3 regions of the Cellulosilyticum sp. I15G10I2 genome follow, and region 2 is predicted to be linked to each of the others. Evidence: riboswitches for the same ligand, from Rfam matches in the RefSeq annotation. Region 2 holds a riboswitch; each other region holds the start of a gene.
What was found. Region 2 has a riboswitch for S-adenosylmethionine ahead of BN3326_RS00690 (methionine ABC transporter ATP-binding protein). Riboswitches for the same ligand answer to the same signal wherever they lie in the genome.

Region 1: another riboswitch for S-adenosylmethionine. It lies ahead of BN3326_RS12750 (O-acetylhomoserine aminocarboxypropyltransferase/cysteine synthase family protein); the one in region 2 lies ahead of BN3326_RS00690 (methionine ABC transporter ATP-binding protein).
Region 3: another riboswitch for S-adenosylmethionine. It lies ahead of metK (methionine adenosyltransferase); the one in region 2 lies ahead of BN3326_RS00690 (methionine ABC transporter ATP-binding protein).

What each region holds. Positions count from the first base shown of each region.
Region 1 covers NZ_FMMP01000011.1:149,927-153,212, reverse strand. The annotation lists gene BN3326_RS12750 (O-acetylhomoserine aminocarboxypropyltransferase/cysteine synthase family protein) at 223-1,497, opposite strand; SAM riboswitch class I at 1,698-1,802, opposite strand; gene BN3326_RS12745 (AEC family transporter) at 1,871-2,800, opposite strand; gene BN3326_RS12740 (hypothetical protein) at 3,009-3,286, opposite strand, start outside.
Region 2 covers NZ_FMMP01000006.1:130,168-133,453, reverse strand. The annotation lists gene BN3326_RS00700 (MetQ/NlpA family ABC transporter substrate-binding protein) at 1-112, opposite strand, end outside; gene BN3326_RS00695 (methionine ABC transporter permease) at 141-800, opposite strand; gene BN3326_RS00690 (methionine ABC transporter ATP-binding protein) at 790-1,782, opposite strand; SAM riboswitch class I at 1,931-2,034, opposite strand; gene BN3326_RS00685 (HAD-IB family hydrolase) at 2,203-2,934, opposite strand; gene BN3326_RS00680 (MFS transporter) at 3,039-3,286, opposite strand, start outside.
Region 3 covers NZ_FMMP01000009.1:103,533-106,818, forward strand. The annotation lists gene BN3326_RS09125 (hypothetical protein) at 1-359, opposite strand, end outside; gene metK (methionine adenosyltransferase) at 566-1,753, opposite strand; SAM riboswitch class I at 1,907-2,008, opposite strand; gene BN3326_RS09135 (rod-binding protein) at 2,076-2,477, opposite strand; gene BN3326_RS09140 (flagellar hook-basal body protein) at 2,490-3,286, opposite strand, start outside.

The DNA.
Region 1 (3,286 bases), on a different contig from region 2:
TAAACTACCACTCTTTTTAAAAGATGCAGTGTTTTAAAATAAATTATCATTATTATTTTAAAACTATTTTACTAAATTGTCTACCGCTTCATTAAATAGCGCAACTTTTTTTCTCCCTTTTATCCAATCACTTTGTAGTCGTTTTCAAATAAAAGGCTGGCTCTATACCTTATAAATAAGATTAGAAACCAGCCTCTAGTTTTCTAGTAAGTTAAAATACTATTATATTTCACTTAATGCTTTTTCAATATCTGCTATAAGATCATTCACATCTTCAATACCAACTGATAAACGAATAAGTTCTTTTGATACACCAGCTGCAATGAGTTGTTCTTCATTTAACTGTGCATGCGTTGTACTTGCTGGATGAATAACAAGTGATTTAGCATCCGCTACATTGGCAAGGAGCGAGAAAATTTCAAGTTTATCTATAAACGCAACAGCTTTATCACCATCTTTAAGTCCAAATGTAAAGATTGCCCCTGTTCCTTTTGGGAAGTACTTTTGCGCAAGTTCATAGTATTTATTGCTCTTAAGTGCTGGATATTTTACCCAAGCTACTTTGGGATGATTTTCAAGGTATGCTGCTATTTTCTCAGCATTCTCTACGTGTCTTTCTACTCTTAAAGATAATGTTTCAAGTCCTTGTAAAAGCAAGAACGCATTAAATGGACTAAGCGCTGCTCCCGTATCTCTTAGAAGTTGTACTCTCGCTTTAAAAATGAAGGCAAGCGGTCCAAATGCGTCTGCATAAACCAAACCATTATAGCTTGGATCAGGTGTAGTAAAACCTTTAAATCTGCCACTCTTTGCCCAGTCAAAATTACCTGCATCTACAATCACACCACCCATAGTCGTTCCGTGTCCACCTATGTATTTAGTGGCTGAATGAACTACGATATCTGCTCCAAATTCAATAGGTCTAATAAGATATGGCGTTCCAAAAGTATTGTCTATTATAAGCGGAATACCGTGTTTATGGGCTACGTCTGCTACAGCTTCAATATCTACAATATTAATACCAGGATTTCCTAAGGTTTCTATAAAAATAGCCCTTGTTTTTTCATTAATGGCAGCTTCAAAATTTTCTGCTTTATCAGGATCTACAAATTTTGTTACTATGCCATAATTAGGAAGTGTGTTTGCAAATAAATTATAGGTTCCTCCATATAAAGTACTTGCAGATACAATTTCATCCCCAGCTCCCGCTACATTTAGAATAGAATAAGTAATAGCTGCTGAACCAGATGCCACAGCAAGTGCTGCCTTTCCGCCTTCAAGCAGTGCGATTCTTTTTTCAAGAACATCTGTTGTAGGATTCATAATACGTGTATAAATATTCCCAAGTTCTTTAAGTCCAAATAAGTTGGCTGCGTGTTCTGTATCATTAAACACATAAGATGTTGTTTGATAAATAGGCACAGCTCTTGATTTTGTAACAGGATCTACTTCTTGCCCTCCGTGAATTTGTAATGTGTCAAAACTCCAATTTGCCATATTGTATTCCTCCTTATACTATTGAATTTATATTTTTTATTTTGATCCTATAGATTTCACATTTTAAAGTTAACTTATTCATGATGTTATTTAATGTGAAATTATTCTGAGAAACAACATTAAATTTTTAATATGCTTCAATAAGGGGCTATAAAATATCAAACCGCCCTCTTCCTGAGAAGAGGGCGGTTACTTACTCAACCTTATCTCTCAGGATTATCCTGCTGGAATTAGCACCTTGTCACAAATGTAATGACGGTTGCTGGGTATCCTCGGGCCAGTCCCTCCACCTCTCTCGATAAGCATATTTAATTTATACCATTGTATTCCTATAATATTACTGTGTCAATACTTTTTTATTTTTTATTTTTTACTACTTCCAAAAAAATTCTATGATTGTTAGAAAAACTGGCATAGTCATGATGCACAGCAGCGTTGTTACTGTAACAACTTTTGTACTATAAAGATATTTTGTATTAAAACGCTGCGCAAACATAGGCGCAACAATTCCGGTAGGCGCTGCTGCTCCTATAAGTAGTGTTGCCGTCACTATCTGATCTGCTGAAATGCTGTGAAGAACTCCCATAAGAACAGCTGGTACTAGTACTAATTTATAAATACTTATAGTATAAATAGATTTATCTGTAAAGCAACTGATAAAGTCTGTTTTTGCTAAAAAGGCTCCCAGAACCATCATAGCAAGTGGCATATTAATTGCCCCAATATAATTAAATACTTGATACAAAGTATTCGGTAGTTTTACAGGCGAAATAAATACTAAGAGTCCACCAAGCATCGCAAGAGTTCCTGGGTTAATCAGAGCTGTTTTTAAGTTGATTTGATATTTTTCTCTGCCCATGGTTTTTGCGCCATAGGTCCAGAGAAATACATTCCCAAGTACAATATGTGCCGAACCTAAAAACACTCCTATACTGCCAAGCAGCGCTTGCAATAGAGGAATAGCCATAAATCCATTATTTGAAAAAACAAGGCACATACGCTTATCTTGAAAATCTATAGTTTTATCCGTTTTAAATAACACACTCCCTATAATAATAGGTACAGCATATGCAATTAATCCTAGTGCAAATGAAATAAGAAGCATCTTTGCCAATTTATATTCAAATTCTCTTTGATAAGAAGCAATAATAACCGCCGGTGTTACAATCATCATAAGTAATGTAGAAATCTGCTTAGTGCCTTCTTCAGTTAATATATTTTTTTTACTTAAAATATATCCAACTAACATAAGTAAAAACATAATAAATATTTGATTTACAATTGTAAAAATATAATGTAACACGCTCAAGCCTCCCATACAGTATCTTTACTATACTAAATCATCTGCACGAGAATTACAACTGTTTCATCTTATTTCCATAATTTATGTCAAAATACGTCGCTATCAAGCTCTTAATTCACAAAAGTACGCAAATAATAGCAGTTCCTTGAAACAAAGTTTGATGCAACGTGTAATCTAGCATCATTTATTTCAAAAAACTGCTCCTATTTTATTTCTTCGGTGTATACATAGATAAAATATTTTTAATATCCTTACCGGCAAATTCAACCAAACTCTCTGAACTTAACGATAGATTTTCCAGTGAGTTTTTAATTATTTCATTAATGTCCTCTATTTCCTTAAGTGTATTTTTTGAACTCTCTATAACTACATTCCCATCGTTCTGAACCTCACCTTGTTCCATTGTTTCTATAGCAGCATCAAGTGCAAGCTGGCTAATTTGCGTAACAATTTGAAGCACTGCATTTAAGAGTGGCGTAACATTCT
Region 2 (3,286 bases):
GAGGTGTTACTGATGCACCTATTACAATTTTATTATCTTCCTTTTTTCCACAACCTGCAAAAAGTGAAAGAGTAAGTGTTGAAACGATTAATCCTGCTATTATTTTTTTCATAGTTATTGCCTCCATATAGTTATTATTTTTATTTTCTTTTATCTTTCTTGCTAGCAATCTTCATGCCTATTTCTTGTAAAATCTGGACAATGATAATAAGCAGTATAACGGTAACAATCATAATGCCCTTTTCATATCTGTAGTACCCATAGTTAATCGCTATAGTGCCAAGTCCGCCTCCACCGACTATGCCTGCCATGGCTGAATACCCAAGTATGGTTGTAGTGGCGATAGCTGCTCCTACAATAAGTGAAGGGGTTGCTTCTGGGACCATAACCTTGTAAATAATTTGGAACGGACTTGCCCCCATGGATAGTGCAGCTTCAATAATACCTTTATCAATTTCTTTAATAGATGATTCTACAAGCCTTGCAATAAAAGGTGCCGCAGCTATAACAAGCGGTACTACTGTTGCTGTTGAGCCAATAGTCGTTCCTGTAATAAAACGTGTTATTGGCAGCACTGCAATAAGTAAAATAAGAAAAGGTATAGATCTTGCTAAGTTAACAATAATATTAAGTATTTTATTGAGTCCAATATTTGGAAGTATGCCTCCCTTTTCAGTTGTCACAAGTATAACTCCTAGGGGCAGACCAATTATATAGGCTAATAAAGTAGATAGTAAAGTCATATATAAGGTTTCAAATACGCCTTTTGCTAGCATTTGTATAATCGTACTATTCCACATATCCACTTACCTCCTCTACCTGTAAGCTTTTCGAACTGAGATAGCTAATAACTTTATCTGCAGATGTCTCGTCTTCTGGCAGCTGAATAATTAGCTCACCAAATGCCCGGCCATCGATATTCTTCATATCTGCATAAAGTATATTAACCAGCACTTTGCATTCTAGAATCATACGTGCTACAGCAGGGTCATAAGATGAACTACCATCAAATATAATACGACAGCACCTTTTGCCTATTAAATGGTTAATACGGTTATCATTAGGATATACAAGTTTTTGTGCTGCTAAAGTTTTAGGATGTGTAAAGATATCATGTACCCGCCCAGCTTCTGCAATTTGGCTTTTATCAATAATTGCAACATGAGAGCATATTTTCTCAACGACACTCATTTCATGAGTAATAATAATAATGGTAATACCTAATCTTTGATTAATATCTTTTAATAAGGCAAGTATTGATTCTGTAGTAGTCGGATCCAGCGCTGAGGTTGCTTCATCACATAAAAGCACTTTAGGATTTGTCGCCAATGCACGAGCTATTGCAACACGCTGTTTTTGTCCTCCTGATAGTTGTGACGGATAGGCCTCTGCTTTATTTTCAAGTCCAACGAGCTTTAATAATTCTTCTGCCCGAAGACTAGCTTCTGATTTACTTACACCTGCAATTTCAAGCGGAAAACAAATATTACTCAGAACTGTGCGCTGCATCCATAAATTAAACTGTTGAAAAATCATACCCATCGACTGTCTTACTTGTCTTAAGCTTTTTTGATCAAGACTTCCAAGCTCCTTATCACCAAACCATATTTCTCCTTCTGTTGGCTTTTCTAAATAGTTAATACACCTTACTAAAGTACTTTTACCAGCACCACTCATACCAATGATACCAAAAATATCGCCCTTATTAATCTGCAAATTTATATTTTTTAAAGCTATAACCTCTCCGTTTGAAGAAGAAAAGGTTTTACCTAAAGCTTTCATTTCAATAATAGGACCTTCTAGCCGCTTGCTCACTTTTATCAACCCCTTCTTAAAAAATCCCGATGTACTTCTCATAGCTTATCATTTTTTAAGCCTCTTTTTGTCTTCTAAAAGACAAAAAGAGGCTTAAGACGTATTGTCACAATGCCACTTATCTTTCAGAATTTAAGTTCTGCTGGAATTAGCACCTTACATTAAATGAGGTTGCTGAGATATCTTCGGGCCAAGTCCCTCCATCTCTCTTGATAAGATTTCATTATTTAGTTTCTTGTTTGATACCAAAGTATCTAATTGACACTTAAGCATCTTATTGATACTCAGTATACTTGTATTTTTTTTGAATGTCAATACTTATTCCTAGTTTTTTTATACTTTTACTAAGGTTAATTTTGACAGTTTCCAATATTTAAATACTTATATTTAGTTGAAACAATCTAAACCTTCAATGTTTAACCTGTAAGTTACATCTTTTCTCTCTACAATTATTTTAATTTTTTTTCTAAGTTCCGCATCTTCACTAATCCGCGTTATAAGCTCCTTTGTTGGATTAATAGCAAAAGGGTAACCTACCATCTTTAACATTGTAAAATCTCCCGACGTATCCCCATAGGCATAACACGCTTGTAAATCAAGTTTATTACGGCTAACTATCTCTAAGATAGCATTTTTCTTGCTCTTAGAGTCCCACATTGGAATTATTTCTCCGCTGTACTTCCCATTTTTATCAACTTCATAAATGGTACCTCTATAATCATCCATCCCATACTTATTTGCTACTTCACTAACAAGTTCAATAGGAGAGCCTGAGATAGCAATCAGCTTATGTCCCTCTTCTTTATGCCACTTGATTCTTTCTCTTGAAAAAGTATATACACGATCACCCTTTTGCTCAATAACTCTTTTTGCTACATAAGCCATATGAAAAGGACTTATGCCTTTTACAGCTTCTGAGTAAACATCTACCATTTTAAGTAAATAAGTATCGTAGTCCCCCAGCCTTCTATCCCAATTGATAAAAGCTGGACGTACTTCACTATGCCATTTACTATTATCTATTAAATCGTACTTGATCATTTTTTTAAAGACCTCTGTAATCAGTCCTTCTCTATAGATTGTGCCATCGATATCAAAAAATGCCGCACCATTACCCATATTTTTCCCTCCTCATTCTGACCTATTCTTCTTTAATCTTTTATAAATCTTAAATGTCTTTATACTTTCTATAGTATTATATTAAAACTTTAATTGTTCTTTTGCTATAAAAACTTTTTGAACCGCCATTTTATATAAGCAACAAGCACTAAAATTAAGACCCCTGAACCCCAAGAAAGAATTTGTTGACCATATACACGATAACCCCAAATTTGATTGCCTCTGTCTAGTATAAGATGCAAAATATAGCCCCCGGCTAGTGCGCTCAAAAAACCACAAACTCCCATAATAGCAGCATTAACTCCTAAATAAGCTGTTTTATCTCCATCTGGTGCTAAATCAAGCTGAATCG
Region 3 (3,286 bases), on a different contig from region 2:
ACTTGCATTAACTCTGTAAAATATGTTTTGCTGATATAAAGTGTTTGATTATCAACATACATTTTAACTGGTGACATTTTAACATCTAGGCTCATATTGCTGAATTTAATCGTATTAATTTGCATTTCTACGTAAGCTTGTGTTTCTTTTGTATTAGCATATCCACTAAAGTCTGCCCCTAGTTCAAACTTTTGCCCCTGAACCTCAGCAGTTACTAGTACGTTTCCTTTACTTTCTGCATACTCCCATGCAGATGTTTTTTTCATTTCTTCATATAGATTAAGCCCCTCTGTGCTACATCCCACAGTTCCAAGTAACATCAACAATGTCATAATTACTGCTATTAATTTTTTCTTCATAACAAACCTCCATCTTCACTTTAATTACTCGTTCTAGTTAATTATAGTAAACAAATTTGGAAATTTCAAGGAAAATCTCCCTATTAAGTTTATATTACATTCTGATTACGAGCCTGCCGCTTTAACTTCAAACCACATGTTTACTGATATGAAGCAGGGCCAACTATTAAAAAATAGCTGGCCCTGCTTCATATCGTTTATATAAATTATTTTATTTCAGCTTTTAATACATCAACTTTATCTGTTCTTTCCCATGGAAGATCTATATCAATACGTCCAAAATGACCATATGCAGCTGTTTGTTTATAAATAGGCTGTCTTAGATCTAACATTTTAATAATCCCCGCTGGTCTTAGATCAAAGTGCTTATTCACAATTTCAACTAAGGCTTCATCACTTACACTACCTGTTCCATGGGTATTAATAAGTACAGAAACTGGTTTTGCAACACCTATTGCATAAGCAAGTTCTATCTCACATTTTTTAGCAAGGCCTGCTGCCACTATATTTTTTGCTACATATCTAGCTGCATAAGCTGCTGAGCGGTCTACTTTTGTTGGATCTTTCCCTGAGAAAGCACCTCCGCCGTGGCTTGCATAGCCGCCATAAGTATCTACGATAATTTTACGGCCTGTAAGTCCTGAGTCCCCTACTGGTCCACCAATTACAAAACGTCCCGTTGGATTAATAAAATACTTTGTATCTGCATCTAATAGTTCAGCTGGTATAATCGGTTTAATAACATGTTCCATAATATCAGCATGAATTTGTTCTTGTGTCACTTCTGCTGCATGCTGTGTGGATACAACAACTGCATCTATTCTTACGGGTTTATCATTTTCATATTCTACGGTTACTTGTGTTTTGCCATCTGGTCTTAAATAGCTAAGTGTTTCATTTTTACGTACTTCTGATAACTTTTTAGAAAGTCTATGTGCAAGAGATATCGGCATTGGCATAAGTTCTGGTGTTTCATCACAAGCAAAACCAAACATCATCCCTTGATCTCCAGCACCTATCGCCTCAATAGCACTATCTGACATTTCACCACGTTTTGCTTCTAAGGCCTTATCAACCCCCATTGCAATATCTGCGGATTGTTCGTCTAATGCAACAATAACGCCGCATGCGTGTCCGTCAAAGCCAAAGTCTGGATTATTATAACCTATTTCATTAATAGTATCTCTTACTGTTTTATTGATATCAACATAGCAACTTGTTGATATTTCTCCCATAACAAGTACAAGGCCTGTTGTAAGTGCTGTTTCACAAGCTACTCTAGCCTGTGGATCTTGTGCATAAATTGCATCTAATACCGCATCTGATATTTGATCTGCCATTTTATCTGGATGCCCCTCTGTTACTGATTCCGATGTAAATAATCTTTTTGCCATTTTTTACTCCTCCTTTTAATTTTACGATTTGGCTCATTGGCTCCACAACTACGTTGTAGCAGCATTTGCAATAAGCTATTCTTACTGTTAGGATTAACAGAAAGCAAATAAAAAAACCTCATTAAAATGAGGTTAATAGTATGCGATCATTCATCCTCATCTTACGCATAAAATATGCGTGGGAATTGGCACCTTAGCTTATGCTAGGTTGCCGGGTTTCATAGGGCCCAGTCCCTCCACCTCTCTGGATAAGAATTTATTCAGTTATAGTTCATAATATAGTCTACCACTCAAATATAACATTGTCAATATAGATCGTTTTTTATACTTCTTGGTCAATATTTATACTATTTTGATTATCTGTTTTTATCTGCTTTGCATAGACATTAGTCATCTGCTTATACATCATATCCGCCAAGCCAATACCACCAGCTTTTGCCATATCTTCTGACTGATTATTAATGATATAATCCTCGAAGGTTTTTTCATAGTCCCCCTTTGGTATTAGCCCATCTTCTGATACCATAGACTTTTTCATTTGTTTAAAAAGCTGTGAAAGCATATAGCTCTCTAACTTCACACATGCATCTTTCAAGGCTTTATCATCTTGTTCCCTTGCTGCTTGCTCAAAAATAGCATCAAAGTCTTTGGTTTGCTCTTGCTCTATTTTGCTCGTTATTTGCTGCCCTAGGATAGGGTTAAATTGCAATGAATTGATTTCCACTTATTTCCCTCCTTAGCTACGCTTAAGATCATTAGCTTGCTGAAGCATCGTATCTACCGTTTTGATTGATGTTGAGTTAAGTTCATAAGCCCTTTGCGCTACAATTAGCTTTACCATTTCCTCTGCTACTTGTACATTAGACCCTTCTAGATAACCTGTTCTGATACTGCTTCTAATAAGCCCATCTTCTTCGCCTTCTATAAGAGGTTCACCGGATGCTGCTGTCTGTATAAATAAGTTTGATCCAATAGCCTCTAAGCCCTCTACATTGGCAAATTGTACGATTTTAAGCTGTGCTATTTCCATACGCATATTTGTTTCTTCATCTATGTAATAAATAGAGCCATCTTTACCTATTACTACCTTATCTACAGGTATTTCCGTTCCTATAAGAATAGGTTCATCTTCTACAGATAAAACAGTATTCCCATCAGACGTAACCAGTGCATAAGCCCCATCTTCTGTAAGGGAAATGCGGAAACTTCCGTCTCTTGTATAAGTCATCTGATCACCTTTTTGTACAGTAAAAAAGCCTTTGCCCTCTATAGCCATATCCGTATTATTTCCTGTTTCTTGAAGTATGCCCATACTGTAATTACGGGAATTCGGCAGGGCTCTTACCCCATGTCCAACTTGCATAGTTGTAGGCTGCTGCACATTGTCTACATTAGGCGCGGCCATTGTTTGATAGAGTAAACTCTTGAAATTAGTTGTTTCCTTTTTATAACCTACCGTATTAACATTTGCCAGATTGTTTGCTATTGTATCAACATTGAGCTGCTGAGATGTCATCCCCGATGCTGCTGTCC